DNA from 3 places in the Bacillus sp. CGMCC 1.16607 genome. Region 1 is predicted to be linked to each of the others. Evidence: predicted binding sites of a transcription regulator. Region 1 holds the regulator's gene; each other region holds the start of a gene.
What was found. Region 1 encodes Rex, which represses fermentation and respiration genes when NADH is low (regulators of the CRP and FNR family bind a similar motif). Its sites were predicted from a motif close to TTGTGAAATATTTCACAA; they were not measured.

Region 1 (3,277 bases):
AATGGCAAGTTTGCACAACTCTATTAGTATAAGTTTCTTACCTATCAAATATTCCATTAGATTCGATATCCCTGAGTGGTTCTAATTGATACAAACCATGTTTTATGAGTAGAATGTATATATAGAAGTATTTTTAAAGGAGAACAAACTGTTGAAGAAAGAATATTGGATCATTCTCATTGTTTATATTGGAATGCAGTTCTCAAGCTTTATCGGGATTCCGCTTCTTACTATTCTAGGAGAAATATTAGGAAAGAATCCTGAAAGTTGGGCGGTCGCCTCTGTGTCCTACTGGCTGCTATTTAGTTTTACTATTACAACGATCATCATTCTCTTCATTTTGCAAAAAGAAATGAAGCAAGACCGACTGGAACGAAATTCGCTTCCTTTTGGAATTTCCTTATTATGGGCAATTATCGGTATTTTTTTAGCCTTAATTTCTCAAACCATTGCTGCGAATATCGAAAATTTGCTCGGAATTGAGCCGGGGTCAGAAAATACAAAAGAAATTATGGAAATCATTAATCTATTCCCATTTGTCATCATTGTCAGTTCCATTTTAGGCCCTGTATTAGAGGAAATCGTGTTTCGAAAAATTCTATTCGGGTCTCTATACAAGCGATTTAATTTTTTCCTCTCTGGGTTAATCAGTTCGGTTATTTTTGCACTCGCTCATATGGAGCCGGAACATGTATTGCTTTATTCGGCTATGGGGTTCACCTTCGCTTTTCTTTATGTAAAAACAAAGCGAATCTGGGTTCCGATATTTGCTCATGTCTCGATGAATACATTTGTCGTACTTATTCAGTCCATTTTTAAAGAAGACATTGAGAAAATGATGCGTGATGCTGAAAAAATTCAAGGATTCATCTCACTTTTTATGTAAACAACCTAATACAAGAACTCCACTTTTTGAAGTTCTATTTTTTTGGAGGGACAAATGAGACAATCACCATTAGGATCTGGCATCCTCTATCTTTTGCTAGCAGCTTTATTTACTTATTTCGCCATACAAAACGTTCGAGAAGGCGGTTGGGATTTCTTTTCTTATCTATTAGTCATTTTAGCCACCTTTGATCTAGGTTCAGGTCTTAAAATGATCGCCTTTCATTTTAAACTAAAAAAAGCTCGACCAAAAAAATGAGTCCGAAAATGGACTCATTTTTTAATGTCTAGCGCAAGCGTTCTAAACCCAACGTACAGGATGTATTAGTGTCGATAATGCGAAAGAACCTCCGAGTTTTTTATTCCTCTTCACTCGAGTAATGTTTTAAAAAGTAAATCAAACTTTGTAACTCGACCGCTAAATCAATATGATGAACACGAATCGAACTTGGAACAGCTAGACGTGCAGGGGTGAAATTCAAGATTCCTTTCACATTTGCTCTTATTAGCTTATCCGTGATCGTTTGAGCAACGGGTGCAGGAACAGTCAGAATCGCTACCTGGACCCCCAATTCCACTAATTTTTCCTCAAGATCATCCATGTGGAGAACTTTCACATCACCAATGAAGGTACCTACCTTCCCTTCATCTACATCAAAAGCAACTTCGATCTTTGTGTTATTATTTTTCAAAAAATTATAATTTAAAAAGGCCGTTCCTAAATTCCCCACTCCAATTAAAGCAACCTTTGTTAGCTCATCTTGGTCTAGTGTTTTGCGAAAGAACGATAATAAATAATTAACATTATAGCCATAGCCTTTTTTCCCTAACGCCCCAAAATAGGAAAAGTCTCTACGAATTGTAGCGGAATCTACTTTCACCGCTTCACTTAATTCAGCCGATGAAACCCTCTGCTTCCCAGAGGAATGTAAATTTTTTAAAAATCGATAATATAACGGCAGCCGCTTTGCCGTTGCTTGCGGTATTTTCATCTGCTCATTACTCATGTACCATCCCATCCCCTACCTCATCAAATTTTGCTTATCTATTTTACATCATTCACTCTTTTAAAATCACCATTTTTTCCACCTGTTTTTTCTACAAGAAAGGTTGGCCCAATGACCATTCCTTTATCTATCGCCTTGCACATATCATAAACAGTCAATGCACATACGGATGCTGCTGTTAGTGCTTCCATTTCTACACCCGTGTTTCCTTTTGTTTTCACAGTGGAATATATATGTAAGAGATAATCAGTCTCTATTTTTTCCCATGAAAAGGATAAGTCTATCCCAGTAAGAGGGATCGGATGACACATCGGAATTATTTCCCACGTTTTTTTACATGCCATCACAGCCGCAACTTGAGCGACAGCCAGAACATCACCTTTTTTCATCGTTTGATTTGTGATTTTTTCATATATTTCTTGATTTAGTCGAATACTTGACTGAGCAATAGCGGTTCTAACTGTTTCGGGTTTATCACTCACATCCACCATTTTTGCTCTGCCGCTTTCGTTAAAATGTGTAAGCTCTGCCATGTAAATACTCCTCCCAACCTAATCATACACTATTTTTTTACATCTGTGTGTGATGTTTGTATACCCCTTCACATATTCAACATTATTGCCGATATGTGTAGATTACGATACACTTATCTTAAGTAATTGAGGTGAAAATTGATGATTTTATTACAAGTTAATCAGCTATTTAAACATTTTGGTGCTGAAACCATTTTATCGAATATAAAGCTTGAAATTCAAACCCGTGATCGTATTGCCCTTGTTGGCCGTAATGGTGCAGGTAAATCAACTCTATTAAAGATTATCTCTGGTCAAATGAGCTTTGATTCAGGCGAAATCATTAAACCGAAAGATGTGACCATCGGTTATCTTGCCCAAAATACAGGTCTTGAGTCTGCTTTATCCATCTGGGAAGAGATGCTGACTGTTTTCAAGCCATTACAGCAGATGGAAAGAGAATTACGTCTACTTGAGGAAAAAATGTCCGATCCAACTGTTTTGGAGGATCCGGCTTTATACGAGCGCGTTTTGAAAGATTATGACGTCCTACAAATTACATTTAAGGATTCAGGTGGATATCAATATGAAGCTGACATTCGTTCTGTGCTTCACGGGTTGAATTTCCAATCCTTTGATTATTCTACGAAAATTGCCACTTTAAGTGGCGGACAAAAGACACGGCTCGCTTTAGGTAAGCTTCTTTTAACAAAACCTGATATCTTAATTTTGGACGAGCCTACGAACCATTTAGACATCGAAACTCTTTCCTGGCTTGAACAATATTTACAAACCTATAATGGCGCGATCTTAATTGTTTCGCATGACCGTTATTTCTTAGATAAGGTCGTTACACAGGTTTATGAAATGTCA
Region 2 (3,277 bases), on a different contig from region 1:
TCGGAAAATATTCCAAATGCAGGCAAGGCAACGATATATACCTCAGGGTGTCCCCAAAGCCAGAACAAATTCGCCCAGAGCATATCCATTCCGCCACCAGCTACAGTAAAGAAATGACTTCCGAAAATTCGATCAAATGTCATTAATGCTAAAGCTACTGTAAAAATAGGGAAGGCAGCCACAATGATAATAGAGGTAATGAATACCGTCCATGTGAACATTGGCATTCTCATTAATGTCATGCCTTTCGTACGCATTTTCAAAATCGTTACGATAAAATTAATCCCAGTCATCAATGTACCAATTCCGGCAATCTGTAAGGCTACCGCATAATAATTATTACCGATTCCCGGAGTAAATTCTTTCCCAGCAAGAGGGAAGTAAGAAGTCCAACCAGCATCAGGTGATCCACCAATGACAAATGAAATATTAAATAACATCGCACCACTAAAGAATAACCAAAAACTTAAAGCATTTAATTGTGGGAAAGCTACATCCCTTGCACCAATTTGCAGCGGAATTATTACGTTCATTAATCCAATTAACATCGGCATTGCCATGAATAGGATCATAATTACGCCGTGTGTGGTGAAAATTTCGTTATAATGCTGGGCATTCAGAAATTCCATTTCTGGTCGAGATGTTTGAGCTTTCATTAAGAGCCCATCCATGCCACCACGGAAAAACATAAGAACAGCTGCAAGGATGTACATGATGCCAATTTTTTTATGGTCAACGGTCGTGATCCATTCTGTCCATAACCATTTCCATTTTTTAAAATAAGTGAGTCCGGCGACTATTCCTAACATCGTCATGAGAATCGCTATTTGTGAACCAAGAATAAGAGGGTCACCAGTAATAAAGAATTCATCCCATTTAATGCCCACTATGTCCACCTCCATTTGAATCTTCGTCGTTCATACTGTGACCATCATGATTGCTATTGTTATCTTCTATTTGAGCTGGTTCGTCAAAAATTTCTCCCTGATAGCCATGTCCTCGATAGCTCTCTGGACTTGTATAATTCTTCGAGTTTAATTCTGCATGGTTGACCCAGTCCAGATGTGTATTTGAAAATGTCATACGCCCGAGATGGGTCGGTTTTAACAGTTTTTCATATTCTTTTTCTGTTAGTTTAGGAGAGGTTTTCTTTACGTCTTTTACCCATTGATCAAAATCTTCTTGCGTTTGGGCTAGGACTTCAAATTCCATTTCGGTATAACCTTTTCCGTTAAAATTAGAGTTTCGTCCAAGGTAAGAACCTGGATTGTCAGCAACTAAAATTAATTCTGTTTCCATTTTGTTCATCGCATATTTTTGTCCACCGAGGGCTGGAACCCAAAAGGACTGCATAGTACCGGCAGATGTTAGCTTGAAATGAACAGGTCGATCTTCAGGAATATTCACGTAATTAATCGTTTCAACATTTTGTTCAGGATAGCTGAAAATCCATTTCCAATCTGCCGCAGTAACATTAATAGTGATTGGTTCTTTCTTTTCATATCCTTTAGGTACTTCTTCTAATGCATATAAGGTTTTAACAGTTGGAATGGTTAAAGCAATTAAAATTAATATCGGGATAGCTGTCCAAATAATCTCTAAAACAATACTTCCATGTTCTTCGGGAGGCTCGTAATCTTTATTTTCTGGTTTTTCACGATATTTCCAAACGATAAAACCAAACATGACAAACACAACGACAACGACAAGAAGCATCCAAATTAGAGACCAATTAATTAAGTCCATAATACTTCTTGCAGCTGGACCTTGTGGTTCAAATACAACCATATTGGTTTCACAACCACTAAGCAGCACGAGAGAAAAGATTCCCACAAGTGAAGCAATCATACCTTTAAACTTCATGTTGACAACTCCTTTCAATGGAACAAAAACATTTTAATAGATTTGCATATTTGTTCAAAAAATGTTCAAAAACAAATTTTGTTTGTTCATTTCTTCACAATCTTGAACAAAATATAAGAGTGAAAACCGCGGTATATTGAGTTATCACTACACCTATGATGATAACACACCTATTCAATTTTATTTGTGACAATATTAGCAAGGAAATAAATGGAAGTTTACTCAAGAGGTTATTTTATGTTAGGGGGGAATTTCATGCGAAATATATATTTAAATAAACGAAACCGTCATGAATTTTTCAAAAAAATAATGTAAAATAAGCTGAAGCATTGATCGTAATAGAAGGGGTGTTGTAGATGGATCTGGAACACGTATTTTCTAAATTGCAAAATCATACTCCCATTATTCTTGGCAGTGAGAATTTTTCTAAATATGCCGTATTATTACCGCTCATTCATAAAGATAATGAAATTCATGTCCTATTTGAAGTTCGCTCACATCAATTAAGAAGACAGCCTGGAGAAATTTGTTTTCCCGGTGGAAGAATAGATGCAATGGATGCAGATGGGCAAAGTGCAGCTATACGTGAGACGAATGAGGAATTAGGGATTGAAAAAGAAGATATATCAAATGTACATCCGTTGAATTTTTTATTTTCTCCATTTGGAATGATTGTTTATCCATATGTTGGTTACATTACTAGACCCGATAAGATAAATCCAAATGGTGACGAGGTGGAAGAGACTTTTTCTGTTCCACTTACTTTTTTTATTAACACAAAGCCAAAAATCTATCGAGTGAATTTCAAAGCAGATCCTGAGGAAGACTTTCCGATTGAGAATTATAATTGGCGAGCAAGACAAATCGAAGAGTACTTTTATCATTATGAAAATAGGGTGATTTGGGGGCTAACAGCTAGAATTCTCGCTCACTTTATTGATTTCTTATATTAAACGAATTCCTTCAATAAAAGGGATTCTTTTTTTTGACAATATATGATAGATTAAGAATAATAGATTTAAAAAATTACAAAAAATCTGAAAATGTGATAAGAATTGATAAAAGGGGTAATGTGAATGAAAAATAGCACCTTTTCGGTTAGAAAAAAATTATATTTTGGTTTTCTAGCTGTTCTAGTACTCATGGGGATTCTGGGGGGAGTATCCAACTGGAGTATGAGTCAAATGGACAAAAAAACAGATCAAATTACGGAAAAATGGTTACCGAGTGTGGGATCTATTAACCAAGTTAGTACATTAATGGAACATGTCAACACGCTAGAATACTCTTATATTTTACAATCCAGTGACCAAAAACTGAATTCTATTGAAAAAGAAATAAATGCTACAATGAAAGAAATTGACAAAACATTTAAGGAATATGAAAAGACGATCAATTCTAAAGAGGAAAAGAA
Region 3 (3,277 bases), on a different contig from region 1:
TCAAAATCTTGGGTTAATAAAGTTTATTGGAATAATCCTTTAAATGCAGGAGCAGATAATTCAACTTTTTCGAAAACACCAGTTACAGCATCAATATAAGATTGTTTAAGAGTATCTGCCTCTGTAAAATCTTCAGACTTAGCTTTTAGTAACTCAGCCTTCTTTGTATAATATTGTGTTAAATCTTGATTTGCCTTTTCTAAATCACTTGCATATTCTTTTAATGTATCTGGGATTTCAACTGCTGTAAGGTCAGTTGAGAAAGTATTTGCCACTTCTGTTGGATCAAGTTCTCCTCCAGCAATTCCATCTTCTGCACCACGAATGACCTTCGTTACAGCACCTTGATAAGTTAAAAGAGCAGATCGTAATTCTTTATTTTGATCTACTTTTTCTTTTTCAACAACCTCTGTTTTTTCTTCTTTACCTTTGTCTTCCGATTTACCACTATCACTTGAACAAGCAGTTAAGCCTAAAAGTAATAATGAAGATACCAATAATGTTCCTGTCTTTTTCATTTTGTTTCCTCCCCTTTATCTTCTCTTTAGAGAAAAAACCGACTGACTCCCTTTTATTTTTTTTACAGTCTTTCTAAACCTAAAGAGTGTGTCATTTTCCTGACAATTTATAATTTATCTATTATTGTAATTTTTTGCAAGTAAAAACTTTTAGAAATAGTTAGAAAATACTTGAAAATATTATATTTTTTAAACAATATGTTGCAAAAATCCAAATTTATTATCACCTATACCCCCTAATACTTCATACGATAGTAAAAAGGCAACACAAAGAAAGGGTGTAAATGATGTATAGAGATGAACGGAGTATTCGTTCAAAAGTCTTTACTCCTAAACAACCATTACCAAATCCAAACCAGCAAAGTTTTCGACTAAATTATCTTACAGAATTCTTATCACAACAGATTAATCAAAATGAAGCAATCAATGAATCGATCGATAAAGTACTTTCAACCGTCCATCAAACACAGCATACTCAGGAAGTAAAAATCGAACAAATATTAAAAGTGAATAAAGAACAAACAGAAATATCCACTCAATTTCTTGAAAAATTTGAAAACCAGGGAAAGACAACAGCTGATATTTCCAATTCCCTACAAGAATTACAAGATCAGAACAAACAATTAAGTGAAAATATTGGTAAAGAGCAATTAATCAATCAAGCGATATTGGATCAACTCAGTTTTCAAGATCAGCAACTTAAAAATACAAACTCCTTATTAACAAATTATGTGGATTTAGCAATGGAACTTACTACCCAATTACAATTGCAAGAAAAAATGGTACAGGAAATGGACCAAAAGCTACAACTTCATGATGTATACCATAACACGGTGATGGAGCGATTAGATAAGCAGGAAGCATTCAATGAAAAAATAATCCGTCAATTAGATTTCTTAAAGTCATTAGTTTTTGAAAGAGTAAATTTAGTTATCGAGAAGGTGGAAAACTCATATCAATCTACTACCGATTATCTAAATGGATTGGTCAGCAAAACGGGATTTATGAAACCTTTCCTTCTATCTAGTAGACCGAAAGAAAAAAGCGAAAAAAACAATAATGATTAATATGTACCTTTACCTCCTTTTTAGGAGGTATTTTTTATTTTTCTGTGTTTTACTTACTATTTTTTTACATTTTGATTGTGAAATTTTACAAATTTATGTCTTTCCTTCGGTGTTCACATTTCCTTCACCATTTTTGTGACGAACTTCACACTTTTAAAGAAGATAAATTTATATATTAGCAGTGTAAAGAAAATTAACAAATGAATGAATTTAGTATTATAAATGGAGGAAACCATCATGGCACGAATTAGTAATTGGAACCCCGAAGATGAAAAGTTTTGGAACTCTGAAGGTAAAAAGCATGCAAGAAGAAATCTCTGGATCTCTGTCCCGTCACTAATGCTTGCATTTATTGTCTGGCAAATTTGGTCAGTTGTAGCGATTCGATTAAATGATATTGGCTTTCAATTTACAGAGGAACAATTGTTTACTTTAGCAGCCATTCCTGGATTAGTTGGAGCAACTTTACGATTTGTCTATACATTTGGTGTAGGTAAATTTGGTGGGCGTAACTGGACAGTCTTTTCTACAGCGATTCTAGCTATTCCTGCAACTGGTATCGGGCTAGCTGTTCAAAATCCTGATACTCCATATTCAATTATGTTACTGCTTGCTGCACTTTGTGGTTTAGGTGGCGGAAACTTCTCATCTTCTGTTGCTAATATTAGCTTTTTCTTTCCGAAGAAGGAAAAAGGTACAGCTTTAGGGATTAATGGCGGTTTAGGTAATATGGGTGTATCTGTCGTCCAATTTGTAACCCCTTTAATTATTACTACTGGAACTTTTGCTTTTATTGGTGGAAAAGGTCAAGTTTTACCAGATGGTACACAAGTATGGTTGCAAAACGCTGCTTTCATTTGGGTTATACCTATTATTCTTTTATCTGTCATCGCACTATTTGGAATGGATAATCTACCAAACGCTACACAATCAGTTAAAGATCAATTTGTCATTGTTAAACGAAAACATACTTGGATCATGTCTGTACTTTATGTTGCAACTTTCGGATCATTTATCGGATATTCTGCCGCATTCCCGTTATTGTTAAAGTCACAGTTCCCTGAACATATTTCTCTAGCTTTTTTAGGAGCATTAGTTGCTGCTGCAGCAAGACCAGTTGGTGGATGGATTTCTGATAAAATCGGGGGCTCACGCGTTACGTTCTTTGTATTAATAGTAATGATTGCTGGAGCATCATCTGTTATATTCTTTATTAACCAGCACCAGTTCTCAGGTTTCTTACTTTCATTTTTAGTATTATTCCTAGCTGCTGGTATTGGTTCAGGATCTACATTCCAAATGATTCCAAATATCTTTATTGCAAAAGAAGCAGCACCCGTATTAGGTTTCACAGCTGCCTTTGCAGCATACGGATCATTCTTTATTCCAAAACTATTTGGATGGTCAGTTAAAACAACTGGTACCCCAGTTACAGCATTTTACTTCTTTATTGCGATTTATCTTGTTTCCATACTATTAAACTGGTTCTATTATCAAAGAAAGAATGCTGCAGTAAAGTGTTAATTCATTTATACTCCAAAAAGACCGGTCTTCCGGTCTTTTATTTTTTTAGCTAAAAAGTAGTAATTTATGATCATTTTTAATACTTATTGAATATTCTGTTTATTTTACTGTGCAATCTTCCCTTCTCTTCATATATTATTTATACAAGGAAAGAAGGGAGGGATACGT

Region 2: qoxA (cytochrome aa3 quinol oxidase subunit II) is a predicted target of Rex. The motif match lies at 1,946-1,963, and genes of this name have one in related genera.
Region 3: ACFSO7_RS16765 (NarK family nitrate/nitrite MFS transporter) is a predicted target of Rex. The motif match lies at 1,719-1,736, and genes of this name have one in related genera.

Annotation. Positions count from the first base shown of each region.
Region 1 covers NZ_JBHUJX010000014.1:13,730-17,006, forward strand. The annotation lists gene ACFSO7_RS09495 (CPBP family intramembrane glutamic endopeptidase) at 152-886, shown strand; gene ACFSO7_RS09500 (YdiK family protein) at 941-1,144, shown strand; gene ACFSO7_RS09505 (redox-sensing transcriptional repressor Rex) at 1,245-1,892, opposite strand; gene moaC (cyclic pyranopterin monophosphate synthase MoaC) at 1,931-2,425, opposite strand; gene abc-f (ribosomal protection-like ABC-F family protein) at 2,567-3,277, shown strand, end outside.
Region 2 covers NZ_JBHUJX010000016.1:25,316-28,592, forward strand. The annotation lists gene qoxB (cytochrome aa3 quinol oxidase subunit I) at 1-887, opposite strand, end outside; gene qoxA (cytochrome aa3 quinol oxidase subunit II) at 877-1,863, opposite strand; gene ACFSO7_RS09770 (NUDIX hydrolase) at 2,220-2,816, shown strand; partial or broken gene ACFSO7_RS09775 (MCP four helix bundle domain-containing protein) at 2,940-3,277, shown strand, end outside.
Region 3 covers NZ_JBHUJX010000025.1:89,580-92,856, forward strand. The annotation lists gene ACFSO7_RS16755 (hypothetical protein) at 24-518, opposite strand; gene ACFSO7_RS16760 (hypothetical protein) at 806-1,585, shown strand; gene ACFSO7_RS16765 (NarK family nitrate/nitrite MFS transporter) at 1,823-3,109, shown strand.